One region of the Exiguobacterium sp. QJM3NY_9 genome, then DNA from elsewhere that is predicted to be linked to it. Evidence: predicted binding sites of a transcription regulator. Region 1 holds the regulator's gene; the other holds the start of a gene.

Region 1 (15,215 bases):
GTTCTAGCAGATGATTGTTGATGACTTCAGTTTTGAGGGCGCGAGCCCTGTCGTCTGGTGACGATAGCCAAGTGGTCACACCCGTTCCCATGCCGAACACGGAAGTTAAGCACTTGAACGCCGAAAGTAGTTGGGGGCTTCCCCCTGTGAGGATAGGACGTTGCCAGGCAATTAAAAAGGACCGATCTGCATCTTGCAGGTCGGTCTTTTTTCTCTTTAACAGACAGGCAATTCGCTACTTATTTTCTGCTAGGACAAAGTCGATAGGAAGGAAAAAAGAAAAAGATTACTATGTTGTCTACATGCTGAATCAAGCTGACAGCTGCTTAATTAAAAGCAAAAAGAGCATTTTCTGAGTTATTTTAAGAAAATATTTAAATAAAATTAATGAATTCCTTGTAATTTATGAAACGACATGTTATATTAATATCTGTCGAAACGTTATATCATCGCGGGGTGGAGCAGTCTGGTAGCTCGTTGGGCTCATAACCCAAAGGTCGTTGGTTCAAATCCAGCCCCCGCAACCAATTTTTAAATAATTCAAATCCGAAACGTTTATCGTCGCGGGGTGGAGCAGTCTGGTAGCTCGTTGGGCTCATAACCCAAAGGTCGTTGGTTCAAATCCAGCCCCCGCAACCAATTTTAAACTTAACTTCAACTTTACTACGAAACGTTCAGCGTTTCGTATTTTTTTTTGTCTTTTTTGTTCGGTACAATAGATACAATAGAGAAAGATGACAAGAGGAGGGACGCAGGATGATAGAACTTGAAATGGCAAATCTAGAAGAGACGACGGCTCTCGCAGTAACACTCGGACACCGTGCCTTCGCGGGGATGGTCATTACATTGGATGGAGATCTGGGAGCGGGAAAAACAGCGTTTACGCAAGGTTTCGCAAAAGGACTTGGTGTGACGCGTAACGTCAACAGTCCGACCTTTACAATCATGAAGGTCTATAATGGTCGTTTGCCGTTATACCATATGGATGTCTACCGTCTAGAGGGATCGGGTGACGACATTGGCCTTGAAGAATACTTGAACGGCGACGGGGTCGCAGTCGTTGAGTGGTCAGAGTTGATTGCAGACGTCTTGCCTCCGGAACGACTCGTCATCACAATCGAACGGACAGGGGACAATGCACGACGTTTCCGTCTAGAACCGATTGGTGAGGCATACATTAAGATATGCGAGGGATTAAGCTTATGAAAATCGTAGCGATCGATACATCAACAAAACAACTTTCTGTTGCGCTGTCGGACGGAACACAAATCATTGCGGAAGCATCGTATGTGACGTCCTTGAACCATGCCACGAAGTTAATGCCGTTACTCGAACGATTGATGCAAGAAGCGAACTGGTTACCAAAAGAATTGACACGCATTGTCGTCGCAGATGGTCCGGGTTCGTATACGGGACTGAGAATCGGAGCGACGACAGCTAAAACACTTGCCTATACACTCGGCATCGAACTGGTTGCCGTCTCGACGCTCGAGTTGATGGCAGCATCAACAGGACGGACGGGACGGGTCGTCGCGATTCAAGATGCACGCCGCGGAACGGGATTTGTTGGTATGTACGAAAACGGTGAGCGCGTTGGCGACGAACAACACACGACAGTCGCTGACTTTGTTGCGACGTTACCGACAGATACGTTGATGACAGGTGATACGGAAAAATTCGTTGAAGCACTGCAACCGTTTGAAATCGTTGCGCCTGCGTTTCGGACACCACGGGCAGGTGTATTGGCTTTACTAGGCGCGACACGTGTCCCGGTCGATGTGCATGCATTTGAACCACGCTATTTACGCCTTGCCGAGGCAGAAGCGAAGTGGATTGAGGCGCAACGTCATGACTGACGCGCGTATTCGTAAAATGACAGTCGCCGATGCACCCGGTGTGCATGCGGTCGAACTGGAGTCCTTTGCGACACCTTGGACGCTCACAGCCTTCATCGCGGAAATGACGCAAAATCCGAATGCCTATTACCTTGTCGCAGAAACGGACGAAATCATTGGCTTTGCCGGACTTTGGCATATCGCGGATGAAGGTCATATCACGAACGTCGCTGTGAAACGTACGGCACGTGGGCTCGGGCTTGGTGAAGGGTTGCTGGAGGAATTGATTGAAGTCGCACGGGAACTCGGTCTGCGGGCAATGACGCTTGAAGTCCGCGTCTCGAATACACCGGCACGTACCTTGTATGAAAAACTCGGTTTTTTATATGCCGGAACACGCAAACGTTACTATCAAGACAATAATGAAGATGCAGCCATCTACTGGTTGGAACTAGAAGGAGACGAGACATGACACAACCATTGATACTTGCTATTGAATCAAGCTGTGATGAGACGGCAGCTGCCGTCGTCCGGGGAGGAACGGACGTCTTATCGAACGTCGTCTCGTCTCAAATCGAGAGCCATAAACGCTTTGGCGGAGTCGTCCCGGAAGTCGCATCACGTCATCACGTCGAGCGAATCACTTATGTCATCGATGATGCTTTGATGGAAGCGAACGTAACGATTGACGACATCGATGCGATTGCGGTTACGGAAGGGCCAGGTCTTGTCGGTGCACTTCTCGTTGGGGTCAGTGCAGCGAAGGCACTCGCTTTCGCGCACGGTAAACCATTGCTCGGCGTCCATCATATCGCTGGACACATCTATGCGAACCGCCTCGTCCAGGAACTCGAATTTCCGCTCGTCTGCCTGATTGCTTCAGGCGGTCATACGGAATTGATTTATATGCCAGAAGATGGTGTGTATGAAGTGATTGGTGAAACACGTGATGACGCAGCAGGCGAGGCATACGACAAAGTCGCACGGACATTGAAATTACCGTATCCCGGTGGACCCCGGATTGACCAATTGGCACAAACAGGACAAGACACATTCCACTTCCCACGGATTTGGCTCGAAAAAGATTCGTATGATTTTAGCTTCAGCGGCTTAAAATCGTCTGTCATCAATGCGGTGCATAATGCAGAGCAACGGGGTGAAGTGATCATCCCGGAAGATTTGGCAGCAAGTTTTCAAGCGAGCGTCGTCGAAGTGCTCGTCGCTAAAGCGATTCGTGCCGTCAAAGAGAAGGGTGGAAAACAACTCTTACTCGCAGGTGGTGTCGCAGCGAACAAAGGGTTACGCCACGGATTGACGGAAGCTTGTCAGCGTGAAGGGATCACCCTCGTCATCCCACCGATGCACTTATGTGGCGATAACGCAGCGATGATCGGAGCCGCCGCGATTCATCCCTATCGGGCGCAGCGCCAATCGACACTTGCCATGAATGCAGAACCTGGGCTAGATTTAAAGTAAGGAATACGAGAGACATGGGGGAACCAACATGAAAAAAGTCATTATCGTCGTACTTGGTATACTCGTCGTGGTTGCGATCGGACTACAGATTCGCGAAATCGTCGATGCCTATCAAGTCGCTTACAAAGAGGAACTTGTCCCGGATAAGAAAGCAGTCGAAACGAATACGAAACAAGAACCGTTGTACGAAATCGGTCGTGCTGAAGGAGAGCAAACGCGGATCGAGAAGCTGTATGCGTTTGACCGGACGGTAAACGGTGAACTAAAAAATGTTGTTCTCGTCGACCGGAAGTACGGATTGACGAACAAGGCAAGTGACGATTACTTCACGATCGCACCGGGGAAACCGGCGACCGATGCGGAAAAGGAATCCTTCCAGCCGATGGTCGACCGTCTTGACGCGGAGCAAGTACAAGCAGAAGTCATCTCAAAGCACGAAGTAATCGCAGTCGAGAATGATAAGAAACGCACACTGACGCTCTATAAAGTTTTTTATAAAGATACAGATCAAAAAGAGTACCTCTTCTTCATCGAAAAAGACGGTGGACTGAAGCTAGATCTCTTCAAAAAAGGATATTCGCGTCTTGCGAATTACTAAAAAACAGCCGATTTTCCTCGATGTAACGGAGGAGTATCGGCTGTCTTTTTAGTTAACTTCATTTCCATTCGAGCAAACCGTTCAAGTCGTCATAGATGCTGTCGGGGTCGAGGTTCAGTTCTTCGACCGGTAAGCCGGACCGGTTGATCCAGGCCGTCCGGAAACCGAAGCTCTTCGCTCCTGTGATGTCCCATCCGTTCGAGGACATGAACAAGACTTCTTCGCGTTTCAGACCGAGTGTGTTCAACGCATGCATATAAGCAGCAGGCGTCGGTTTATATTGTTTGATGTCGTCGACGCTGATGATGTGATCAAACAGTGATCCGAGTCCGGACTGCTCGATTAACGGATCAAGCATATCGTGGGAGCCGTTTGAAAAGACGGCCAATTGTTTGCCGCTCATCTCTTGTAAGACTGCTTCGACTTCGTCGTAATGCGACAGCTCGAGATAGGCCTCCATCAAGGCAGCAATATTTTCTTCCGTTACATGCAACTTCAATTGTAAGAGGGCATAACGGAGTGCATCACGCGTCACTTGACTGAACGGAACGTATTGTCCATTCAGTTGACGTAAAAAGGAATATTCCAGTTGCTTTTGACGCCAGACTTGGCTGATGTCTGCGCCATGCTCCGGGTAGAGTTCTTCTGCTTTGACTTTAACAGCATGAACGTCAAATAATGTACCATAAACATCAAAGACGAGTGCTTTTATTGATTGTGTCATAGTTATCACCTTTCTACTTTCCGTGGTCTCTTTTAGTAGTTCCCAACATCGTCGGCAGACGAAACCTGTCCAGTCAGGCGTGATATGTAAGAAAAGGGGGAAACGACTGAAAAGGGCTTGTCGTGAAAAAATGGGGGGATATGATGTCACAACAACGAAAAATCTTAAAGATTGTAGGTATAATAGCGATCGTCATCGGACTGATTTGGTTCAGTCGATCGTATTTGAACATTAGTCCGACAGAAATCAAGGAATGGATTCTATCGTTCGGAATGTGGGCACCGATTTTGTATATCTTCCTCTATACCGTACGTCCGTTGATTTTCTTTCCGGCGTCCGTCTTGTCAATCACAGGCGGACTGGCCTTCGGTGCCTTGATGGGAACGGTCTATACCGTCATTGGTGCAACACTAGGAGCAGTCGTCGCTTTTTTAGTCGCGAAAAAGCTCGGCAAAGGAGTTATTAAGAACGGTGCCGGAAAAGTCGATCAAATCCAGCAACAGCTCGAGAAGAATGGGTTCATCTATGTCTTAATCTTCCGTCTGTTACCGATTTTTAATTTTGACTTGATTAGTTACGCAGCTGGACTCTCGAAAGTTCGTTTGTTGCCGTTTTTCTTAGCTACGTTGATCGGAATCATTCCCGGAACGTTTGCCTATAACTTTTTAGGGAGCAGCATCGTTTCGAAAGACCCACGGATCATCATCGGTGCAATCATCGTCTTTTTAATTTTGACGATCGTGCCGTGGTATCTTCAAAAACGCTGGAAAGCGAAAAAGAATCTTGGTTAAGCATTACATCACGGGACTCTTCCGACATCGGAACAGTCCTCATCGTGTGACAACGTGATATTGGGCAATACAAGTGCATTCCGTCTTGAATCGCGTGAAGCGAGTAAGTCCTTTTGAACGAGATAAGGGTAGCAGATGTAATATCTGTTACCCTTCAGCGTGTAGACAAAGTAGTATGAGTGATAAAAGCTTGTCACCTTTCCGTTGCTTTCCTCGGGCGAGGGACAAGCCGTTGCTCCTTGATCCTAACGGACAACGAGCAGGGTCTTGCCTGCCTCTGAAAGTGCGTTAAAAACGCACTTTTCCCGTAGGAGTCAACGAAACGTGACGCTTTTTAGGTAATACCGTGAGGGAAATCCAGGCATACAGCCGGTTTAGAGCCCATTCCGTCTTGAATCGCTTTTAAAGCGAAAAGTAATCGGTCGCGACCCTGCAGCTTTGCTGTAGCGGCGCGGAAGATTGCCGCTTTGAAGACGAGGCAAGACAAGGAAGCGCGAACTGATTGCATCCTCATGTAGAATTTTCATGATTTATAAGAGTTTGTCTACAGCCTGAAGGGTAGCGGATGTAATATCTGCTACCCTTGTCTGCTCTTTATTACCTCGTCAGTTCATGACAAGCTGTTCGACGTGCTTGAAAAATTCTTGCGCAAATGACCGGCAAGCCTGTTGTTTGTCGGCCGTATCTGGGTCAAATTCAATCTTTAGACCAGGTAAGACGATTTGTGCATCAGCTGACGTCAGGGCTTGTTCAAGCAAATCGACGGCAGCACAATATTTCGGATAATCGCGGTCTCCGGAACCAAAGGCAGCAGCCGGAATGACGATTGAACTGGCAGCGAGCTCATCGACGAAGTCTTCTGCTTCATAGGGGAGATCACCGTCGCCCCACGTGTAAGAGCCAAGCAGGACGGCGTCATACTGCGCTAAGTCACTTGGATATAGTTGATCGAGTTCTTCCGTCTGCACAAGGCAGCCGTTTTGCTCGAGTTCTGATTTAAGTAAGTGCATGATGTCTTCCGTATTGCCAGACATGCTGACGAAACCGATCATGATTTTCATGACATGACACATCCTTTCAAGAGTGGGGCACGTCTTCATTCTAATTGAAAATGATTCTCAATGCAAAAAGAATAAAAAAAGACACCACATGCCCAGCATGGATGTCTTCTTTTCAGTCAATCTTGTAACTCAGCCCATTCTTCGATCGAACGAATTACAGGCTCAAGCTGACGACCTTTGTCTGTCAAACTGTATTGAATTTTTATCGGACGTTCCGGAATGACGGTCCGGGCTACGATACCTTCCGCCTCAAGTTCCTTCATGCGTTCCGTTAACATACGACCAGAGAGCTCGGGAATCGCATCTTGAATTTCATTGAAACGACAGGTCTTCGTCAAGAGATGACGTAAAATCAAACCCGTCCACTTCTTGCCCAATATTTCAAAGGCATGTTCGACTTTCGGACAAAGGGCCGTCGGAATTAGTGTATTCTCCATCAGCGCTCATCCTTTCTTATATATGTAGTATACCCACTTTGATGCGAAAATACGAATTATTTTACTTATAGTAATAAAAATAACGAAAACAAATCTATTTACTTTTAGTAAGTAATAGTTTATTATCGATATTAAGTTACTAATAGTAATTAAAAAACATTAAGTAAAAGGAGTTTTATACATGATGGATTTAGGATTATTTCTGATTCGGTTGATTATCGGCTTAACATTTGCGGCACACGGAACACAAAAATTATTTGGATGGTTCGGTGGACATGGTATCGCAGGGACAGGCGGTTGGTTTGAGTCCATCGGGATGAAGCCAGGGAAAACACTTGCACTGATGGCAGGGATTGCTGAACTGGTCGGAGGATTATTATTCGCCGGTGGATTATTCCTGTGGATTGCAGCCCTCCTGATCATCGGTTCGATGATCGTCGCAATCGTCAAAGTGCATGGGACGAATGGTTACTGGGTGACACAAAACGGGTACGAATACAACATGGCACTGATCGTCATCGCCTTAGGCGTTGCGATGATCGGAGCTGGAGACTATTCACTCGCAGCACTTATCGGGTGATCGAAAAGGACGGTTTTTATGAAATTTGATGCAGCAGACTTAAGTCCAAAAGAAAACTATAAATTGTTGATCGGCAGCATCATTCCACGGCCCATCGCTTTCGTGACGACGAAAGGTGCAGATGGAGTCGTCAATGCAGCACCATTTTCCTTTTTCACGGTCGCCTCAAGCAACCCGCCACAACTGGTCATCGCCGTCCAGCAGACGGAGCAAGGGCAAAAGGATACCGCAAAAAACATCTTGCTGAATCAGGAATACGTCATCCATATCGTCAGTGAAGAAATCGTCGAGGCAGTCAATGAAACCGCGGCACCACTCGCATATGGTGAAAGTGAACTCGAACGGACGAATTTGACGTTAGTCGATAGTGATTTGATCGATGTTCCGGCTGTCGCGGAAGCGAAGATCCGCTTTGAACTGAAGTTGACGAATCATCTCGAACTCGAAGGGGCGAACCTCCTGATTGGAGAAATCGTCCGGTATCACGTCGCGGACGAACTCGTCGAGTCGTTCCGGATTGATCCGGATGGTTTAAAAGCGATCGCCCGTCTCGCAGGTAACGACTATGCGAAAGTCGGAGACATCTTTACAATTGCCCGACCGACGAGCTGAAGGCGGATTGACGAGTAGAACCAGTATTTTTTAGAAGCAAAAAGGCACGTCCCGAACGCGGGGCGTGCCTTCAGCGTATAGCCAAACTCTTATAAATCACGAAAATTCTACATGAGGATGCAATCAGTTCACGCTTCCCTGTCTCGCCTCGTCTTCAAAGCGGCAATCTTCCGCGCCGCTACAGCAGAGCTGCAGGGTCGCGACCGATTGCTTTTCGCTTTAAAAGCGATTCGAGACGGATTGCGCTCTAAACCGTCTGCAATCTAAAAAGCGTCACGTTTCGTTGACTCCTACGGGAAAAAGTGCGTTTTTAACGCGACTTGCCAGAGGCAGGCAAGACCCTGCTCGTTGTCCGCTAGGATCAAGGAGCAACGGCTTGCGCCTCGCCCGAGGTAATCAACGAAAACAGACGCTTGATTGTGATAGTACCTTGTCTACAGTCTAAAGGCACGTCCCGAACGCGGGACGTGCCTTTTTATGTCGGACAACTGAAGAAGTTACTCTGCATGGTGACGTTTTTCGTACTGGAAACCATCGAGTAGAAAAAAGAGAATCGCCAGTGCCCAAATCCCGAGACAGCTGATCAAAAAGGCGACGAGCGGTGACACGGCACCGTAATAGCTGATGATTAACGGGTCATTCAGTTCAACGAACATCTGGGTCGTCAGCAACGTACAGATTAATCCGGATAAGAGGCTGATGAAGAGACCACTCCACGTCTTAATCACGAGGCCGATCATGCACGAGATGAGGATGAACAACAGGACGACGGCATTAAAGGCATCCGGCCGGATGAAGGCCGACACGTAGTCGGCATACATCGGAACGAAATAGAGAACCCCGGACAATAACCCTTGAACGAGGTTGATGACATAGCTTTTCGAGCGCATTAGTGGAAACTCTCCCATCGTTCCATCAGTTCGAGGAGGTCCGTATCAATCTGATCCCGTTCTGCCGACAGCGCCGTCGCCTTCGGAATATCGTTGAAGACTTCCGGTTCGCAAAGCAGTTGTTCGATTTCAGTTGATCGAGTTTCCAGGCGTTCGATGTCTTGTTCGAGTTGTTCAAGCTGTTGTTTCTTTTTTCGTTCTTCTTTTTGCGCATCTTTGTCGATGCTTTTCGAAGCAGCGACTTTGATTGCTTTTTCTTCCTCTGCTTCGAGGCGGGCGATTTCTTCTTTCTCGGCCTTCTTCTCCATATAGTAAGAGTAGTCGCCGAGATAATCCGTCACACCTTCCGGGTTCATCTCGATGACGCGTGTCGCAACCCGGTCGATGAAGTAACGGTCGTGGGAGACGAACAGGAGCGTGCCTTCATAGTCGACAAGCGCGTTCTCAAGCACCATCTTCGAATCAAGATCGAGGTGATTGGTCGGCTCATCGAGAATGAGGACGTTCGTTTTGCGTAATTTTAACTTCGCGAGAGCGAGGCGTCCGCGCTCGCCGCCGGATAATTCATGAACGAGCTTGAAGACATCATCACCACTGAACAGGAATTGACCGAGGACGGACCGGACTTGTTGTTCCCGCATCAACGGCCACTCGTTCCAAATTTCATCGATGACCCGGTTGCGGTCGTTGAGCTCGGCTTGCTCCTGATCGTAGTAACCGACGGAAACGCCGGTCCCGAAACGATGTTCACCGAATAACGGTTTAATCCGGTTGACAAGAACTTTCAGTAACGTCGATTTTCCGATTCCGTTCGGACCAACGAGGGCGAGGGATTCGCCACGTTGTAAGCGGAACGTGATGCCTTTTGAGACGGCTTCTTCATAGCCGACCGCGAGTTGCGTGACTTGTAACACATCGTTCCCACTTTGTTTTTCAATCGGGAACGACAGGACGGTGCTGCGTTCATCCCCATCCGGACGATCAATCCGGTCGACTTTTTCAAGACGTTTGCGGACGCTTTGTGCGCGTTTCGTCGTCGTCGCCCGTGCGATGTTACGCTGGATGAAGTCTTGCATCTTCGCGATGTCTTCCTGTTGCTGTTCGAACTGCTTCATCTCTTGTTCATACAGTGCTGCCTTTTGTTCCAAGTACTTCGTGTAGTTGCCGGTAAACTTCCGGCAGACGTTGCGTGACAGTTCATAAACGACGTTGACGACCTGGTCGAGGAAATAACGATCGTGGGAGACGATCAAGACCGCTCCACGGTAACCAGCCAGGTAACTTTCGAGCCAAGAGAGTGTATCGATGTCGAGGTGGTTCGTCGGCTCGTCAAGAATCAACAGCTCAGGTGCCTGGAGCAACATCTTCGCCAGTGCGAGTCGCGTCCGTTGTCCACCGGATAGCGTCTGGATCCGGCGTGAATAATCGTCCGGATAAAAACGCATCCCGTGCAGGACGGAGCGGATGTTGGCTTCGAACTGATAACCGCCGGCGTCCGAGAAGTCATGTTGGGCCTGATCGTATGTTTTCAACAGACGGTCGTAAGCAACAGCATCATTCAAGATATGGTCCATCCCCATCTCAATCTCCATCCGACGGAGCGAACGTTCCTGCTCTTGCAGGTGCTCGAACACGGTCAACATTTCATTCCAGATCGTTTCATTCGACTCAAGACCACTGTCCTGGGCGAGGTAACCGATTTTCACTTCCTTACTCTTCATGATCTCACCAGAGTCATGACTGAGCTCTCCGGCGATGATTTTTAAAAGTGTCGATTTTCCGGCACCATTTCGTCCGACGAGCGCAATCCGGTCCCGCTCCTGCACTTCGAGTTTAATATTGTCTAAAATCGGCTCAACACCGAATGATTTTGATAGTTGGTTCACTTGTAAGAGAATCATAAAAACATCCATCCTTCCACCCTTTAGTCTATCATGAAAAAAACGCAGGAGTCCCGTGGAATATATTATTTGTTAGTCTATGTGAAGTGGTTTACAATCAAAGAGAATAGAATTCTTTGCATTGATTTGGGTGCCACGTCAGAACGTGGCCGAAGGGGGAACTGCAGTATGAATGGGCCAGACACAAAAATACCACAAGCGACGGCGAAACGACTGCCGTTATATTATCGTTTCATTCAGAGTCTTTATAACTCAGGCAAGCTGCGCGTCTCTTCAGCAGAGCTCAGTGAAGCGGTCAAAGTCGATTCAGCGACGATCCGCCGCGATTTTTCCTACTTTGGGGCGTTAGGGAAAAAAGGATACGGTTACAACGTACAACATCTATTGACGTTTTTCCGAAAGACACTGAATCAGGATGAAGTCACGAATGTGGCACTTGTCGGGGTCGGACATCTCGGAACGGCGTTTGCAAATTATAACTTTTTAAAGAATAATAGTACTCGGATAGTCGTTGCGTTTGATGCGGACGAAAACAAGGTCGGAACAACGACGCAAGACGTTCCTATCTATCATGTCTCTGACATGAAAGAGCAAATCGAAGCGAACAAGGTTGATGTCGCCATCTTGACGGTCCCATCCCAGTTCGCACAGTCAGTAGCGGATGAGTTAGTTGAGTATGGTGTGACCGGAATCCTGAACTTTACACCGGCGCGGTTGAACGTACCGGCCCACGTTCGGGTCCATCACATCGATTTGTCGATCGAGTTGCAGTCACTAGTTTATTTCATGAAGCATTATTCGCAATCAGCTGAAGGAGTGAAATCATAATGGAAAACTTAATCCCATTTACACTCGGTATTGGACCAGGAAGTATCGCTTTAATCGGTGCCGTCGCCTTGATCATCTTCGGACCGAAAAAGTTACCGGAGCTCGGTCGTGCTGCCGGTCAGACGTTAAAAGAGTTCAAGAGTGCGACAAACGGCATCATGGACGATGATAAAGACAAAAAGGATGAATCGAAAGAGAAGTGATTAAATTATGGCGATTGATCAAGAACAGAGTGTGACATCGCATCTAGACGAATTGCGAAAGCGGATCGTCTGGTCACTCATCATCGTCGTCGTCTTGTTCGCCGCGGCCTTTCCGCTCGTCCGACCGCTCGTGCGTTTTCTGCAGTCGGACCTGAAAGAGCTCGGCATCGGATTGAATGCCTTTAATGTGGCCGATCCCCTGATGTTGTACTTGAATTTAGCGTTCATCATCGCGGTCGTCCTGGCTTCACCATTTTGGATGTACCAGCTATGGGCGTTCATCCGACCCGGTTTATTCGAACAGGAACAAAAAGCGACCTTGACGTATATTCCGGTCACGTTTTTCTTATTTTTGTCCGGAATCGCGTTCTCTTATTTTTGGTTACTTCCGTTTCTACTCAAAGTATCGACGGAACTTGGGCAAGAGCTCGGCATCGAGCAAGTCATCGGGGTCGAAAACTATTTCAGTTTCTTAATCCGGCTGACGATTCCGTTCGGTATCTTGTTCCAACTGCCGGTCGTGACGATGTTCTTGACCCGTCTTGGACTCGTGACGCCATTGTTCATGCGGAAAAATCGGAAATATGCGTACTTTGCGCTGTTTGTCATCGCGGCTTTAATCTCACCACCGGATGTGACGTCACATCTGATGATTTCGGTACCGTTGTTCGTCCTCTATGAAATCAGCATCATGATTTCAGCCCGGACGTACAAAAAAGTACTGATTCTTGAGCAACAAGCGGAGCTTGAACGGCAAGCGGATTTGATGCGTGAGTTGAATAAGTAACAGTCTCCTCTCGGTCGTTTCGGCGACGGAGAGGTTTTTGTTTGGAAGCGCTCTTTTTATATTGAAAAAGTGAATCGATATGGTTTATACTGATTACAAGAATATGAGGGGGCTTAGCTCAGCTGGGAGAGCGTTTGGCTGGCAGCCAAAAGGTCGTCGGTTCGAGCCCGATAGTCTCCATATGTACATCACTTGGCATTTGCCGAGTGGTGTTTTTTGTTATAGTGGTGGCGGCAAAACAGAAGCTTACAGCCTGGATGATGTTGATGAACCGATTGAAGTCGTTTTCTGTGTTTATCCTTTTGAGGGAATGGGAAATTTCTTAATAGGTAATCAAGAGGGGGAAGCATTATGAATCCATTTACGACGTTAATTGCCTTCATCGTCGGCTGTCTTGTTCTGTATCTCGGAATCCGTGATAAGAACGGTTGGTTGATTGGTGTCGCACTGATTCCGTTAGCAATTGTTGCGTATAGCGTCATCTATCTCATCATTCAAGTTTCAGCCTAGAAACTCCTTTTTTAAGGAAGTTTCTTTTTTTTTGAAACATAACTGGTAAACTGTAAGTATATGACAGTATAGACAGTTGAAACGAGGGAGGGCATTTCAGGATGGAACAAACGCTCCGAGAGGAACGATTACAGGCGTTGACGGTTGCTTATATCGAAAAAAATCAATTGCAGAATAAAAGTTGGATCATCGCTGCCTTGATGGCGACAGCAGGAACGTTTACGGAAATCTTCAGCACGACCATGTATTTGAGTCTGTTACCGCTTGTCTTTCTCGTGTTTGATCTCCCGTTTCGACTCGAAAAACGAAAAATCCTGGCGCGCTATCTCTCAAGCGACCAAGTGACGAACCAATCGTTGCTGTGGCTCGGGACTCAATTCGTCCTGTACGGTTCGCTGTACACCGTGATACTTGAGACGAAAGAGATGTCGATCTGGAAAATTGCCCTTTCGATGCTGATCATCCTCGCACCGGTCTATTACGTTACGGACTGGTTGTTTAAAAAGATTGCCCGGTCAGGCGATCCCGACTTCGTCAGTGATAAAGAAATTCATGCGAATGTCAAAGAAGTGGAGGAGTGACAGGGTGAGTACATTGATTGAAAAAAATACACGGCTCCAGCTGTTGGCAGCGCCGATTAAGAAAGTCCAGATGGGGGTGTTAATTCCCTTACTTTTGATTGGAGTCCTGTTTTGGTTCATCCCGAGCTTGCGACAAACGGGTTTATTTACAACGTTCGCACTCTCTTTACTGGCGTTAGGTGCTGCAGTGAGAGAAGTCATTCGCCTACAGGTTTTAAAGCAACGCCTCGCGAAGGACGTCTATAAAAAGACGGTCTTGAAAGTGGCACGTGTGTCGATGATCGGTTCGTTCATCCCGATCCTTCCACATTATGTGGGGACTGTTTTTCCACAATACGCCGGTATTTCTTTTACGGTCTTTCTTATGTCGATCATCGTCGCCTATTTGATTGTGTCCCGATTGAACAAACAAGCGAAACAATTAGATCCGGCATTCGTCACGATGCGTGAGATTGAGCGTTACCGTAAGTAAGCGAAACACACAAGAGGAGTGAACGGATGAGAAACACTTTAAGCACGTATCAAAAATGGACAAAAATCAGCCGGCAAATCCGGACGTATGTAATTGCGGGCGTATTTTTTGCGGTGCTGCTCTTCTCCGGAAGCGGGCACCTGACGGATTCAGCAGTTGGATTTTTGATTCTTACGCCGTTACTCGCCTATAATGGCATGCAGCGAGTGATCCAATCCGTTCTGTTAGTTCGGTCGAAGGTACAGGCGCGACCACTTGGTCTGCTGTTCGGTGGGATCACTTTGCTCGAAGCGGTCTTTATTGCGGGTGCCGCAGTTGTCGCCCCACACCTTGGACAGTGGGGCTATCTGTTTCCGCTAATGTTGTGGATTTCAGGGATGCTGCAATTTCAAAAGTGGACGGACCGGACGGTAACGAAGCTCGATAAAATGGATTTGCTTGAGATACCGGACCGAAAAGGAATCGAACACTGTCATCCGACGGGGGAAGGAATCAGGATGTAACGAGGAGGAAGACGATGGATAACATACAACACGAGCGGAAAATGGATTATATCCGATTTTCAAAACGGGCACGTTACATTCAAACGGCATTGTTTGGACTGGTATTGTTTACATTTCTTTTTTTAGCGGACGACTGGCACCTGACGGAATCATCGTTTCAGTACTTTTTGCTAGTCCCTTTGTTGTCCTATCAATGGATCGTCCGATTTTTGAAATACCGGTATTTCAAGAAGCGGTTTGACGGGCTTGAGGTCTGGGATCATCTCGGACTACCGTATATATTGATCAGTATCATCGAAGTACTGGTCGTCGTCCTGGGGCAAATCATCACGCCCTACGTAGCGCGTCCCGAATACATCGGACCGTTCCTTGTCTTTTTCCTAACGGTGCTGTCATTGGACCGGATTGTTGATAAACGGATTAAAC
Region 2 (15,215 bases), 780 kb from region 1:
TTTAGGGGTTTCGTTTCAGACTGTAGACAAAGTGCTATCGGGAGAAAAAGCGTCTTTATTCGTTGCTTTCCTAGGGCGAGGCGCAAGCCGTTGCTCCTTGGTCCTTACGGACAACGAGCAGGGTCTTGTCTGCCTCTGAAAGTGCGTTAAAAACGCACTTTTTCCCGTAGGAGTCAACGAAACATGACGCTTTTTAGCTAATACCGTGACGGAAAGCCGGGCATGCAGATGGTTTAGAGCGCAATCCGTCTCGAATCGCTTTTAAAGCGAAAAGCAATCGGTCGCGACCCTGCAGCTTTGCTGTAGCGGCGCGGAAGATTGCCGCTTTGAAGACGAGGCGAGACAGGGAAGCGCGAACGGATTGCATCTCGATACCGCATGCTTACGCTTTTTAATAGTTTGTCTACACGCTGAAACGACATCCTTTAGGGGTGTCGTTTTTTTTGTTTGGAATCGGGAAAAGAATCAAGAAAAGGGAATTGATGCTTAAAAGGAGGTGCGTCGAGTGGAAAAGATTGCAGTCGTCGGTGGTGGGTTAGCTGGTTTATCAGTGGCAGCACTTCTCGCGGATCAAGGAAAGGAAATTCATCTGTACGATGCCGGTTTACTGGGGGGGAGGGCAACTTCGCAAGTGCTTAAAGGATTTACGTTCAATTATGGAGCGCATGCTGTTTATGGGCGTGACCAATCAGCACTCCGTTCATTAATTAAACAATTGAAGCTTAATGTGACATGGCTCGATTTTTCTTCTTCTAAGGCGAAATATGAGTTTGCTGGACATTTGACTGCGGCTCCTGCGAATGCACTCGGCCTGTTGAAGACAGAACTAGTGGAAGGAACCGATAAGGTGCGTTTCACATGGGCGGTCGTTAAAACACTATTGTCACTCGAACGTGGAGAGTCGGAAGTTTCAATTGGGGACTGGTTGGTCCAAGAAAAGGTCGAAGACGATGTCTCAAGGTTAATGCTCGATTTAGCTTCGAGTAATTTTTTCACTTCCGAACCCGAAAATATTCCGTCATCTGTCTATTTTGCGTATTACCGGAAACTATTTCGTACGCGCAAACCGGTTTCATATATTGCTGGAGGTTGGCAAACCTTAATTGATGAACTCGAACGCGTTTTGACGGACTACGGGGGAGAAATCCATCGGAAAACCAAGATTACAGCGATTGAACAAAGTGGGGGAGGTTATCGATTACGCGATCGCCAAAAAAATGAATGGTCGGCTAAGCGTGTAATTCTCGCGATACCTCCTCGCGAGATGCGTAAAGTTGCATTACCATTGTCGATCCAGCACTTTATTGAACCATACGCGCAGTTTGAACCAGCCGAAGCCCTAGTCTATGATGTCGGAATCAGTCCTTACATTGATACTCCTTTTTCTTATGTATTCGATCGAGACCATCAAGTCTTCGTCACGGATTTGTCACACTATGATGCAAGCATTTCTCCGAAAGAGGGACAAGTCTTACAAGTCGTCGCATATCTTGATCATAAACAGGTCAGTCAAGCAACATATATTGAAGAAAAAGTACAGCACGCCCATGACTTATTAGATCACCACTATCCAGGGTGGCGAGATCGCCTTGTGACAGAGCGGACGATGAAACGCGCAATCGTTCAAGAAATCAAATGGAAGATGGGACAAAGGCCGTTGCCTTGCTTTTTGGAAGCGGATACGTCGATTGCTTTCGTAGGTGATTGGTGTGAAGGAGAAGGTCAGTTATCGGAATTATCTTTTTCAAGTGCCTACGCGGTGTCGAGGGAGTGGCAGTGAAACGGTCAAGCATAGTATCGGCATCGGAATGAAATGAAAAACCCGAGCATTCCTGTTATCGAAATGGAATCGCTCGGGTTTCCTGTGCGTTAATTTTTGTAGTGAGTTCTACGTGACGCATTTGTTTGAACAGATATCTGCAACTTATGCACTTTTTTTATTCGGGTAAAAGGCAAGGATCAATAAGAGGGTGAAGGCGATTAAACTCATCATTGGGATTGTCAAAAAACCGAAGTAGTTGACCCATTGAATCAGGCAACCATTCGTACAGAGTGCCTCGCCATCCGGGAGGCGTTCGAGAACAACGTGATAGGCAGCAACTGCCCAACCGATTCCAACATATAGTCGAACGAAAAGAGCATCGACGGGGCGATTCCGAAAGAGTGTAATGATTAAATAAAATGCCGTCGTATACATGAACAAGCGTTGCCACCAACAAAGTGGACAAGGGATGAAACCGCGAACTTCACTGAAGTACAGACTTCCTAAGGTCGCAATCGTTGAGACGATTAACATAAAATGATAGCGTGACATATGTACCTTCCTTCCTAACGTGTTAAACTAATGCCATCTTATATCATGAGGAGTCGAATCTTACATTGCAAGTGTCGGAAATGGAAATGTTGATAACTTTATCGGAAGAGCTGAATATGCGAAGAGCAGCCGAACGGCTTTTCGTCTCGCAGCCGGCACTCAGTCAACGATTGGTTGCGATTGAGCGCAGGTGGGCGACGAAGTTGTTCATTCGTTCTTCCCGTGGATTAAGCATTACGCCCCAAGGAGAAAAAGTCATTGGGCTCGCAAAAGAAATGAATCGAAAAGAATTAGAACTAAAAAGTGAACTGACTGCCGAAGAAGGGGCAGTCTACGGAACCCTTCGGATTGCTGTCGCCTCAATCATGGGACAATATTGGTTGCCACGCGTGTTGAAACGTTTCGTGGAACGTTACCCGCATGTACGCGTCCAACTCGTAACAGGGTGGTCGAGTGAAATGATGCGGCATATGCTCGAAGAACATTTTCATATCGGCATCATTCGAGGTAATCCGGACTGGAAGGGCGTCAAGGAACGGTTGTTCTCAGACCCGCTCTATCTTGTTGATAGTGAGTTGACGACGCTTGAACAGTTGCGTAAGACGGACCGACCATTCATTCAGTTCAAAAGTGATTCGACGTACTATCAAGAAATACTCGAGTGGTGGCAGGATCGTTTTTCAAGTCCGCCTGCGCGGACGCTCGTCGTCGACCAAATCGAAACTTGTAAACAAATGGCGTTACACGGCATTGGATTCGCGATTTTACCAGAGTCAACGATTCAAGAATCGAGCGAAGTGATGCAGATTCCGTTGAAGACGTCTTCGGGTAAAGTACTGAAACGCGATACATGGATTTTATCGACGGAATCCATGCTTGAGTTAAAACAAGTCCAAGCCTTTTGGGACATCGTAAAAGAAGAAGGGGGAAGTCAGTCAGATGGAATACGCGATTGAAATGCGAAGAGAACTTCATAAAATACCTGAATTAGGATTCAAGGAGTTCAAGACGCAAGCCTTTATTTTAAATCAGATTCGCTCTTATCCTGAAGACCGCGTCAGCTACGATACGTTTGAAACAGGTGTTTTCGTTCGTGTTAAAGGGTTGACCGGAAATCGAACAATCGGTTACCGCGCAGATATCGATGGTTTGCCGATCGAAGAAGCGACGGGTCTTCCTTTTGGTTCGGAGCATCCGGGAATGATGCACGCCTGTGGGCATGACGTCCATGCGTCAATTGCGTTAGGTCTGCTTCGTCGTCTTGTCGAGTTACCGATCATGGATGACGTCGTCTTCTTATTCCAACCGGCAGAAGAAGGTCCGGGTGGAGCGGAACCGATGATTAAAAGTCCATTATTCGAAAAATATCGTCCGAGTGAAATGTATGGTCTCCATGTGGCACCTGAATATCCGGTCGGGACAATTGCGAGTCGTCCTGGCGTATTATTTGCCAGTGCGCGGGAAGTTCACATCACGATTTATGGTCAAAGTGGTCATGCTGCATTTCCACACTTGACGGTCGATACGGTCGTTGCTCAGGCTGCACTCATCATGCAGTTGCAAACAATCGTCAGTCGATCAATCAATCCGATGAATTGTAGTGTCATCACGATTGGCAAGGTCGATGCGGGGATTCGTGAAAATGTTATTGCCGGTCGAGCTGTGCTAGATGGAACGATGCGTGCGTTGAACGGTACTGACATGGAAAAATTAGAAGAACGGGTACGTGACATCGTTCGTGGAATTGAAGCATCATTTGGCGTGAAAATTGATTTGCAATTTGGAAACCGCTATTACGAAGTCGTTAATGATCAAAACGTCGTCGATAAATTTTCTTCATTCGTTAAGATGAATGCAAATTATGTTGAATGCGACGCTGCGATGACGGGTGAAGACTTTGGATTCATGTTAAAAGAAGTCCCAGGCATGATGTTTTGGCTTGGAATCGATAATCCAACGTCCGGTTTACATCAGCCGACGTTGAATCCGGATGAAGAGGCGATCCCATTTGTGATTAATTTACTGGATCATTACTTCCGTGAATATGTGTAAACTGAATGAATCGTAAAAAGACTGTAGAAATGCCCTTTACTTCGCCTCAAATCGAAGTAAAGGGTTTTCATTTAGCGAGATCATCTAGTTTTCGAACGTTTTGTGAAGAAAATCACGAATAGATGTGAACAATTTGTTACATCAAACATTTAGAACAGACACAAATGATTATGTTCTCTATGATACGGATATAAACATATATAGAAGTACGTTTAGGAAGAGGGGGGCACACACATGTTCAATGATCCAGTTATGCTCAGTCGATTATTGACAGGGCTCACATTAGCATTTCACATCATTTTTGCAACGATTGGTGTAGGAGTTCCGTTGATGGTACTCGCAGCCGAGTACATTGGAATTAAACGAAAAGATCCAGATTATATTCTTTTAGCACGACGTTGGACGCGCGGTTATATCGTAACGGTAGCGGTCGGAGTCGTTACGGGGACGGCAATCGGATTACAATTATCGCTCTTATGGCCTTCATTAATGCAAGTAGCCGGACAGACGATTGCTTTGCCACTCTTCATGGAAACGTTCGCCTTCTTCTTTGAAGCGATCTTCCTTGGGATTTACTTGTACACATGGGATCGCTTTAAGAATCCATGGTTACACTGGTTAATCGGGATTCCGGTCGTCATCGGGGCAACGGCGTCAGCCTTCTTTATCACGACAGTTAACTCGTTCATGAATTCTCCGGAAGGTTTTAAAATTGTCAACGGAACGTTAACACAAATCGAACCGTTAAAAGCGATGTTCAATACGGCAACGCCAACAAAAGCGACACACGTCATTGTATCTGCTTACTTGACGGTCGCGTTCATCTTAGCAGCAATTGCCGCGTTCCATTTATTGCGTAAGAAAACATTGTCCGCAGCCGAGACGGCGTATCACAAAAAGGCACTTCGTCTGACAGTCATGGCTGGATTGATTTTCGCCTTCTCGACAGCGCTCGTCGGTGATTTTTCAGGAAAGTACCTTGCGAAATATCAACCTGAAAAATTAGCAGCAGCGGAGTGGCATTTTGAAACGACAAATGAAGCAGAATTGATTTTCGGTGGGATTTTGGATGAGCAAGAAGATGGTAGTTATGACATCAAAGGTGCGGTTAAGATTCCATACGCCTTGTCAATTCTTGCAGGTGGAGCACCAGATACAGAAGTCATCGGTCTAAATGAATTTGCGAAAGAAGATCAAGCGCCTTTATTCGTCCACTATTTCTTCGATATCATGGTATCGATTGGGATGTATTTAGCAGCGATTTCCGCCTTGTTCATACTTGCATTCCGACTGAAAAAGTTGAACCCGTATAATAAATGGTTACTGCGCGGTATTTTCATTGGTGGACCACTTGCCATCGTTTCGATTGAAGCAGGTTGGATGTACGCGGAAATCGGACGTCAACCATGGACGCTATATGGTATTATGAGAACGGCTGACGCAGCGACGACATCTACTGCAGTCGGACCGATGCTGATTCTATTCAGCATGTTGTACCTCTTACTTGGTACGATTTGTACAGTCGTATTGCTCCGTATGTTTAAGAATAATCCTGTCGGTAAAGAACTCGCAGACGATCACCATACTCGCGGTGAAGCGATGTTTGCGGACGATAAAGAATAAGGAGGGAACGAGTTGGACATTCAAACACTAGGAATAACCGTACTTTGGACGTTCCTCTATGGATATCTCATCGTTGCCTCAATTGACTTCGGTGCTGGATTTTACGCATTTTACTCGAAATATACAAAACGAGATCATTTGACGAATCGATTGATTTTACGTTACCTTTCGCCCGTTTGGGAAGTGACGAACGTTTTCTTCGTCTTCTTCTTTGTTGGTCTCGTCGGGTTTTTCCCGGACACAGCTTATTACTACGGAACGGCACTTCTCGTGCCTGCATCAATCGTACTCGTTCTGATTGCGATTCGCGGCAGCTTTTATGCCTTTGCGAACTACGGTTCGAACGATAGTATGTTCTATACGTTTCTCTATGGTGCGACGGGGCTCTTGATTCCGGCTGCGATGTCGACGACGTTGACGATTAGTCAAGGTGGCTTTATTCGTAAAACGAATGAAACGGTTGAGTTTTTAGGGACGAAATTGTTTACGAACTTTTATTCCTGGTCAGTCGTAGCACTCGCGATTGTCTCTGTCCTTTATATTAGTGCGATGTTCCTTTTGTTCTACGCAGATAAGGCGCGAGATGTAGGGGCGAGTGACTTGATTCGGAAATGGGCGCTCTTTTGGAGCATTCCAACGATCATCGTCTGTGGACTTGTGTTCTTTGGTTTAAAGAATCAAGCCGCATGGCATTATGAAAACATTTTGAATGGTAACTGGTGGTGGTTCGCAGCAAGTTTTGTGTTCTTCTGTGTTGCAGTCGCACTCGTCTACCTGAAGCGGAATTATGGAATTGCCTTTATTGCTGTCATGGCTCAATACGGAGTTGCATGGTTCGGATACGGTTATACTCATTTACCGTATATCTTATATCCGTACATCGATATCAATAAAGCGGTCGTTAACGAAACAATGGCGACGTCGCTTGTCGTAGTCTTTATCTTCGGACTATTATTATTGATTCCGGCACTCTATCTGATTTTACGATTGTTCCTGTTTGATAACGATTATGTCAGAGGCGAAAAAGTAAAAAAATAGCGAGATCTTAAACGCCTTCACGCACTGTGAAGGCGTTTATAGTATTTTAAGAAGGAATCGGGTACACTACTACTGACGAAGCGAAATCTGAAGGAGAGTTGAACATGAATGGAGAGTTTGCAGTAATTGGTTTGGGGCGTTTTGGTGGTTCGATCGTCCGTGAATTATCGAAGAATGGCTATGACGTTCTAGCGATTGATTCGGATGAAGAACGTGTCAATGAATACATGGGGATTGCGACACACTCCGTCATCGCCGATACGACGGATGAGAACGTATTGAAAAGTCTTGGAATTCGAAACTTTGATCACGTCATCGTTGCGATTGGGGAAAACATTCAAGCTTCGATTTTGACAACGTTGATTTTAAAAGAACTCGGTGTTAAATCGATTACTGTCAAAGCGACGAACGATTACCACGAAAAAGTATTGCGGAAAATCGGTGCTGACTTCATTGTTCACCCGGAACGTGACATGGGGGTTAGGATTGCGAACGGCCTGATGAGTTCGAATATTTTGGATTATCTTGACCTGTCTCAAGAATTCTCAATCGTTGAAATCAAGGTCAGCGATCGCATGGCAAACAAAACGTTGATTGATCTTGATTTACGAAGTAAGTACGGCGCGAACGTCGTCGCGATCAAACGGGGAGAAAATGTCATGATTTCGTTACAAGCTGATGAAGTCATTGAAAAGGGCGACTACCTTGTCGTCATTGGAGAAAACGAAGATTTGGATCGTCTCGAACGAGCCATCCATAAAGTAAAAAGCTGAGGGATCTCCTCAGCTTTTTTTGTATCCCTTTTAAATTAATTGGAATTTTTTTAAACCGTGCGCGATGCCGTCTTCAAGAATGTGTTTCGTGACGAAGTCGGCGGCGGCTTTTGTTTCGTCTAATCCATTGCCCATCGCGATGCCTGTTCCGACGTAGCGGAGCATCTCGAGATCGTTCAGTGCGTCACCGAAAGCAAACGTATCTTCACGTTTGATATCCGTTAAACGGAGGAATTGTTTAATTCCATCGGCTTTCGACGATCCGGCATTGATGACGTCCATCGCTTGTGGGTGCCAGCGAATGAAATCGAATGCTTGGTAGTTTTGCGTATAAATCGATTCTTCTTCTGCCCGGCAATAGACGAGGGTTTGGAAGATATCGTGCGTCTCGTAAGCTTCTTCATTATAAGCAGGAAGGGGAATATCGAGCGCGCCGAGTGACGTCGCGACGGTCTCGTCTGTTTGACGCGTCGTGAAGCCTTGTTTCTCGCCGAGATAAACAAGTGTGTGCCCATTCTCTTTTGCACGTGATGTTAAATGTTTCAAATCATCGACGGGTTGCGGACGTTTATAGATGACTTCATTTTGATGAACGACGATTTGACCGTTGTAGCCAATGACGGTATCGATGCCGAGTTGCTCACGGACGCCTGACAGCATTGTAGGACCACGCCCGGTAGCGATGGCGACGTAAACGCCGTTTTCCTGTAGTTGTTTGATTGCCTGTTTTGTCGATTCCGGTATGAAATGACCATCGTGAAGCAAGGTTCCATCGATATCGAAAAAGACGACTTTTTGATTTGCCATGGTTTCACCTTCTCTATTTAATTGGCTGAATAGCCGTTTACAAATGAAAGTATAGCATAGCGCCTAGGTTCAAGCAGATATCAGTTGTTGAATAAGGATGAAAAAATGAACCGTTTTCGTGTATACTAATCTAAGGACAAAAAACAATGGACTGATAAGGAGTTGCTAAGTATGATTTTTAAAGTATTTTATCAACCGCTTCGTTCGGAAGCACCAGTAAGAGAACGGACAGAGGTTATGTATGTTGAAGGAGAGAGCATTCGTGACGTGCGAACATCGATTGATCATCTCATCAAAGACATTAATGTTGAATTCATCCGCGAAGTAAGTGGAGAATTCCTAGAGTACGAAAAACAAAGTGTTGACTACAAGGTAGCGACGTTCGCATGAAGTTCGTCAAAAACCACCAAGCAGCCGTATTCGCACTCGGCGGTTTAGGAGAAATCGGGAAGAACACATATGTGGTTCAATTCCAAGATGAAATCATCGTCATTGATGCAGGGGTCATGTTCCCAGAAGATGAATTGCTCGGAATCGATTATGTTATTCCAGATTACACGTATTTAATCAAAAATAAAGATAAAGTCAAAGGTGTGTTCATTACACACGGACACGAAGATCATATCGGCGGACTTCCTTTCTTATTAAAACAAGTGAACTTACCGATTTATGCGGGGAAAATTGCCCTTGGTTTAATCAAGGTCAAATTAGAAGAGCATGGTTTATTACGGACGGCGGAACTTCATGAAATTGATGAGGACTCGATCATCAAGTTCCGGAAGACAAGTATTTCATTCTTCCGGACGACACACTCGATTCCAAATTCGTTCGGTGTCGTCGTAAAAACGCCACAAGGCAATATCGTCCATACGGGGGACTTTAAGTTCGACTTCACACCAGTTGGGGAGCCTGCTGACTTAGCGAAGATGGCAGAACTCGGGAAAGAAGGCGTACTTTGTCTCTTATCTGACTCGACGAATGCTGAAGTTGAAGGATTTACGATGAGTGAACGGGTTGTCGGTGAAACGATTTCGGATATTTTCCGGAAAGCGGATGGACGAATCATCTTTGCGACGTTCGCCTCGAACATCTATCGTCTCCAACAAGTCGTCAATGCCTCGGTCGAAGCAGGACGGAAAATCGTCGTCTTCGGTCGAAGCATGGACAAGGTCATGATGATTGGACAAGAGCTTGATTTCATCAAGGCACCTAAAGGAACAATCATCGAGCCGAATGAAATGAAACGGTATAAATCGAATGAAATTACGATTCTTTGTACAGGTTCGCAAGGAGAGCCGATGGCAGCGTTAAGCCGAATCGCCAATGGGACACACCGTCAGATTTCAATCATTCCCGATGATTTGGTCATCTTCTCGTCTTCACCGATCCCAGGAAACGTTGTTTCGGTCGGGAAAACGATCAACCAGCTGTATAAAGCAGGGGCAGACGTGATGTATGGTAAGCTCAATGATATCCATACGTCAGGTCACGGTAGTCAGCAAGAGCAACTCTTGATGCTGCGCCTACTCAAGCCGAAGTACTTCATGCCGATTCACGGTGAATACCGCATGTTGAAAAAACACATGTCGCTTGCGATGGATGCGGGTGTTCCGGAAGAGAACTGTTTCGTCATGGATAACGGTGAAGTCTTAGCACTCGATGCCAATGCAGCAGCGATCACTGGTAAAATCCAGGCGAATGCGGTATACGTCGATGGAAAAGGGATTGGAGATATTGGAAACATCGTGTTACGCGATCGTCGTATTCTTTCGGAAGAAGGACTTGTCGTCGTCGTCGTCACACTCGACTCGAAAACAAACCGTCTTGTTTCTGGACCGGACATCATTTCTCGTGGATTCGTCTACATGCGTGAATCAGGCAACTTAATTAAAGATGCGGAGCGCTTGTTGAAACGTTCGTTAGAACAATCATTAACGAACCGAAACACGAAGTGGACAGATATCAAACAAGTCATCAACGATACATTAACACCTTATTTAACTGAAAAAACACAACGTCATCCGATGGTCATGCCGATCATTATGGAAGTTTAACGAAAAAAGCCATTTCCTGAATCAGGAAATGGCTTTTTTGTTTCAAGGCGTGGAAGAACTCATGTGGCAGGTCCATATTCCTTGAATGGTTCTTTTTTATCGATTCGATCGTAAAACATGATGCCGTCTAAATGGTCATATTCATGCTGGCAAACGATGGCTTTCATACCTTTTAATCTTAATTTTACAGGAATTCCGTTATGATCGATGCCAGTAAGGGTAATACGCATATAGCGTGGCACGTGACCTTCGACTTCACGGTCGACGGATAGGCAACCTTCACCACCAGTTAAAAACGTCTGTTCGACAGAGTGGCTGATGATTTTCGGATTATAGATTCCGAACTCTAAAAGATCGTCGCCGTCTGGAAGTCGAATCGCGAACATCCGCTTATTGACACCGATTTGAGGAGCAGCAAGACCTATCCCGCTACGCAAATCGTACTTTTCAGCTATTTCATCATCTTGACTGTTAGCAAGAAACTCGCGCATCAAGCGCATCGTTTCTTTATCTTCCTCACTGAGTGGGAAAGTAACTTCCACCGATCGTTCGTGAAGCGTCGGAACTTCTTCGCGTACGATTTCATTCATGGTGATCATGAACAACACCCCTTTCATCTATAAAAATTATAGCACAAGCGAAAGGGGAAATTCATAACTAACACAGTTACAAATAGTTGAATAGTACAGAAGGAGAAACAGAAGGTTTTTGTGAAAGGCGTCACAAATGACGGTCGTAAAAAAAAATAAAACATTTCCTTTGATTTTATAGGCGTTACAGTTTTATACTTGTAACGTAATGAACAAGACATCAAATCGTGTCGAGTCATGTTAATACAGTTTACTCAACTGAATAGGTACACAGATATATGTTCAAGAAAGGTCACACGGGACTTCGATTTTTGAACACTATTGGTATGTGGGCAAATCAGTCAGAGGAATATTTCGCTGAGCACAGTGAAAGGATGAGGTGAAAAGATGAACTTAAACATGTTTAAAAACGTGGAAGAAAACTTTGAAACGTTCCGCATTCTTGACGAGAAAGGTGAAGTCGTCAACAAAGACGCTATGCCGGATCTCTCAGATGAAGAATTAACGGAATTAATGCGTCGTCTCGTATACACACGTATCTGGGACCAACGTGCAATCTCACTCAACCGTCAAGGACGTCTTGGTTTCTATGCTCCAGTAGCAGGACAAGAAGCGTCAATGATCGGAACACAATTCGCACTCGATAAGGATGACTGGATTCTTCCTGGATACCGTGATATTCCACAGATGGTCTTCCATGGCTTCCCACTCTACAAAGCATTCTTGTTCTCACGTGGACACATCACAGGCGGTAAGATTCCTGAAGGTGTGAACGTCTTAATGCCACAAATCATCATCGGTGCACAAATCGTTCAAGCTGCCGGTGTTGCACTCGGTCTTAAGAAAAGTGGTAAAGAGCAAGTAGCAATCACATATACAGGTGATGGCGGTTCTTCACAAGGTGATTTCTACGAAGGAATGAACTTTGCTGGAGCATTTAAAGCCCCTGCAATCTTCGTTGTCCAAAACAACCGTTTCGCAATTTCGACGCCGGTTGAAAAACAATCAATGGCAAAAACAATTGCACAAAAAGCGGTCGCTGCCGGCATCAACGGTATTCAAGTTGACGGTATGGACGTTCTCGCAGTTTACGCTGCAACGAAACAAGCACGTGTCGAAGCACTCAACGGTGTACCGACATTGATCGAAACACTCACGTACCGTTACGGACCACACACACTCGCTGGTGATGATCCGACACGTTACCGTACAAAAGATATGGATGATGAGTATCAAGCTCAAGATCCACTCGTTCGTTTCCGTGCGTTCATGGAAACAAAAGGTCTTTGGAACGAAGACAAAGAAAACGAAGTCATCGAGCAAGCAAAAGCTGATGTGAAAGAAGCACTTGCACAAGCTGACAAAGAACCAAAACAAAAAGTTACTGACTTCATCAACGTGATGGCTGAAAAGTTACCACAAAACCTGCAAGAGCAGCTTGATGAGTATACAGCAAAGGAGTCGAAATAACCCATGGCACAAATGACGATGATCCAAGCGATCACTGACGCAATGCGCGTCGAGATGAAACGCGACGAGCAAGTTCTCTTGTTCGGTGAAGACGTCGGTAAAAACGGTGGGGTATTCCGTGCGACAGAAGGTCTTCAAGATGAATTAGGCGAAGACCGCGTCTTCGATACACCACTCGCCGAGTCAGGTATTGGTGGTCTTGCAGTCGGGTTCAGCTTGACTGGTTTCCGCCCAATCATGGAAATCCAATTCTTCGGTTTCGTTTTCGAAGTGTTCGATTCAGTAGCAGCTCAGCTCGCGCGTCTACGTTACCGTTCAGGTGGTACGTACAGTGCACCAGTTACAATCCGTTCACCATTCGGTGGTGGCGTTAAGACACCAGAACTTCACGCGGATAACTTAGAAGGATTGATGGCTCAGTCACCAGGACTTAAAGTCGTCATCCCGTCAACTCCGTACGATGCAAAAGGTCTTTTGATCGCGTCAATCCGCGATAACGACCCAGTCGTTTTCCTTGAGCACATGAAACTCTACCGTTCATTCCGTGGCGAGGTTCCTGAAGGGGACTACACGGTCGAACTCGGTAAAGCAGACATCAAACGTGAAGGTACAGACGTTACAATCGTCACGTACGGCGCGATGGTCCACGCTTCACTTAAAGCAGCTGAGGAACTTGAAAAAGAAAACATCAGCGTCGAAATCATCGACTTGATGACAATCAGCCCAATCGATATCGATACAATCGTTGCGTCAGTTAAGAAAACGAACCGTGTCGTTGTCGTTCAAGAAGCTCAAAAACAAGCAGGTGTGGCTGCAATGGTCGCAACTGAAATTCAAGAGCGTGCAATTCTTGATCTTGAAGCACCGATTCTTCGTGTAACGGCTCCAGATACAATCTTCCCATTCGCACAAGGTGAAGACGTCTGGATTCCAGACCACAAAGATATCGTTGAAAAAGTAAAAACAGTTTACAATTTCTAAGCGTGATTCGGAAAAAGGAGAGGGGAAATTCTCTCCTTGCTTCCGTTTTAAAGATAACAATTGACTAGAAGAGTGAAATAAAAGGAGGCATATTCAAATGGGTTTATTTGAATTCAAATTGCCGGATATCGGTGAGGGTATTCACGAAGGCGAAATCGTAAAGTGGTTCGTAAAAGCGGGCGACACAGTAAAAGAGGACGACGTTCTTCTTGAAGTTCAAAACGATAAAGCGGTCGTTGAAATCCCGTCACCAGTTGATGGTACAGTCAAAGAAGTAAAAGTAGACGAAGGTGTCGTTGCTGTTGTTGGTGACGTATTAATCTCATTCGACGTCGAAGGTGAAGGTTCAGCTCCTTCTGAAGAAGCAGCTCCTGAACAACCTAAAGCAGAAGAAAACGCAAAAGATGTCCAAGACACGGATCAAAAAGTCGAAGACAAGCCGACTGAAGTTCAAATCCACAAATCAGAACGTGTCATCGCGATGCCTTCTGTCCGTAAATATGCACGTGAAAAAGGCGTCGACATCCGTGAAGTTCAAGGTTCTGGAGACAACGGTCGCGTCGTTAAAGAAGACATCGATGCATTTGCAAACGGTGGTCAATCTTCTACTGCACCAGCTTCAGAAGAAAAAGCATCTGCACAAGCATCTGCTCCTAAAGCTGAAGTGAAACCGTATGTTGCTGCTCAACCTGAGCTTGAAACACGCGAAAAAATCAAAGGTATCCGTAAAGCGATTTCGAAAGCAATGGTCAACTCGAAACATACGGCACCACACGTAACACTTATGGACGAAGTCGATGTAACGAACCTCGTGGCACTCCGCAAAAACTTCAAAGAAGTTGCTGCAGCACAAGGTACGAAATTGACTTACCTTCCGTTCGTCGTTAAAGCATTGACTGCGGCTGCTAAAAAGTACCCGACTATCAACGCTTCAATCGATGATGCTAACGAAGAAATCGTCTACAAAAACTACTTCAACATCGGTATCGCAGCGGATACAGATAACGGACTTGTCGTACCTGTCGTCAAAGACGCAGATCGCAAATCAATCTTCTCACTCGCTGATGATATCAATGATTTAGCTGGTAAAGCACGTGATGGTAAACTTTCTGGTGAAGAGATGAAAGGCGGATCGATCACAATCACAAACATCGGTTCTGCTGGCGGACAATGGTTCACACCTGTCATCAACCACCCGGAAGTTGCAATCCTCGGTATCGGCCGTATTGCTGAAAAAGCAGTCGTTAAAAACGGTGAAATCGTTGCAGCACCAGTACTTGCACTTTCATTCAGCTTTGACCACCGTCTCATTGATGGTGCAACAGCACAAAACGCGCTTAACCTAGTTAAACGCTTGTTGAACGACCCACAACTTCTCATTATGGAGGGATAAGCAATGGTAGTAGGTGAATTCGCACAAGAAACAGATTTACTCGTAATCGGGGCCGGCCCTGGTGGTTATGTCGCTGCAATTCGTGGCGCACAACTCGGACTTAAAGTAACAGTCGTCGAA

The links. Region 1 encodes Rex, which represses fermentation and respiration genes when NADH is low (regulators of the CRP and FNR family bind a similar motif). Its sites were predicted from a motif close to TTGTGAAATATTTCACAA; they were not measured.
Region 2: a site for Rex is predicted at 4,467-4,484, ahead of AC0VYQ_RS10405 (cytochrome ubiquinol oxidase subunit I). Genes of this name have one in related genera too.

Annotation. Positions count from the first base shown of each region.
Region 1 covers NZ_CM149679.1:2,775,954-2,791,168, reverse strand. Annotated here, with positions in the region: rRNA gene AC0VYQ_RS14210 (23S ribosomal RNA) at 1-6, shown strand, start outside; rRNA gene rrf (5S ribosomal RNA) at 54-169, shown strand; tRNA gene AC0VYQ_RS14200 (tRNA-Met) at 451-527, shown strand; tRNA gene AC0VYQ_RS14195 (tRNA-Met) at 563-639, shown strand; gene tsaE (tRNA (adenosine(37)-N6)-threonylcarbamoyltransferase complex ATPase subunit type 1 TsaE) at 757-1,206, shown strand; gene tsaB (tRNA (adenosine(37)-N6)-threonylcarbamoyltransferase complex dimerization subunit type 1 TsaB) at 1,203-1,856, shown strand; gene rimI (ribosomal protein S18-alanine N-acetyltransferase) at 1,849-2,307, shown strand; gene tsaD (tRNA (adenosine(37)-N6)-threonylcarbamoyltransferase complex transferase subunit TsaD) at 2,304-3,311, shown strand; gene AC0VYQ_RS14170 (hypothetical protein) at 3,340-3,909, shown strand; gene AC0VYQ_RS14165 (haloacid dehalogenase type II) at 3,968-4,633, opposite strand; gene AC0VYQ_RS14160 (TVP38/TMEM64 family protein) at 4,777-5,424, shown strand; gene AC0VYQ_RS14155 (flavodoxin domain-containing protein) at 6,030-6,485, opposite strand; gene AC0VYQ_RS14150 (winged helix-turn-helix transcriptional regulator) at 6,602-6,922, opposite strand; gene AC0VYQ_RS14145 (DoxX family protein) at 7,104-7,502, shown strand; gene AC0VYQ_RS14140 (flavin reductase family protein) at 7,521-8,114, shown strand; gene AC0VYQ_RS14135 (hypothetical protein) at 8,232-8,381, shown strand; gene AC0VYQ_RS14130 (hypothetical protein) at 8,612-9,004, opposite strand; gene AC0VYQ_RS14125 (ABC-F family ATP-binding cassette domain-containing protein) at 9,004-10,905, opposite strand; gene AC0VYQ_RS14120 (redox-sensing transcriptional repressor Rex) at 11,074-11,733, shown strand; gene AC0VYQ_RS14115 (twin-arginine translocase TatA/TatE family subunit) at 11,733-11,936, shown strand; gene tatC (twin-arginine translocase subunit TatC) at 11,944-12,723, shown strand; tRNA gene AC0VYQ_RS14105 (tRNA-Ala) at 12,831-12,903, shown strand; gene AC0VYQ_RS14100 (hypothetical protein) at 13,075-13,233, shown strand; gene AC0VYQ_RS14095 (hypothetical protein) at 13,335-13,814, shown strand; gene AC0VYQ_RS14090 (hypothetical protein) at 13,819-14,286, shown strand; gene AC0VYQ_RS14085 (hypothetical protein) at 14,313-14,789, shown strand; gene AC0VYQ_RS14080 (hypothetical protein) at 14,804-15,215, shown strand, end outside.
Region 2 covers NZ_CM149679.1:2,000,417-2,015,631, reverse strand. Annotated here, with positions in the region: gene AC0VYQ_RS10425 (protoporphyrinogen/coproporphyrinogen oxidase) at 506-1,780, shown strand; gene AC0VYQ_RS10420 (disulfide bond formation protein B) at 1,925-2,314, opposite strand; gene AC0VYQ_RS10415 (LysR family transcriptional regulator) at 2,380-3,270, shown strand; gene AC0VYQ_RS10410 (N-acetyldiaminopimelate deacetylase) at 3,254-4,366, shown strand; gene AC0VYQ_RS10405 (cytochrome ubiquinol oxidase subunit I) at 4,601-5,989, shown strand; gene AC0VYQ_RS10400 (cytochrome d ubiquinol oxidase subunit II) at 6,002-7,027, shown strand; gene AC0VYQ_RS10395 (potassium channel family protein) at 7,132-7,800, shown strand; gene AC0VYQ_RS10390 (Cof-type HAD-IIB family hydrolase) at 7,831-8,607, opposite strand; gene AC0VYQ_RS10385 (DNA-dependent RNA polymerase subunit epsilon) at 8,779-8,997, shown strand; gene rnjA (ribonuclease J1) at 8,994-10,661, shown strand; gene def (peptide deformylase) at 10,721-11,260, opposite strand; gene pdhA (pyruvate dehydrogenase (acetyl-transferring) E1 component subunit alpha) at 11,639-12,721, shown strand; gene AC0VYQ_RS10365 (alpha-ketoacid dehydrogenase subunit beta) at 12,725-13,702, shown strand; gene AC0VYQ_RS10360 (dihydrolipoamide acetyltransferase family protein) at 13,800-15,095, shown strand; gene lpdA (dihydrolipoyl dehydrogenase) at 15,099-15,215, shown strand, end outside.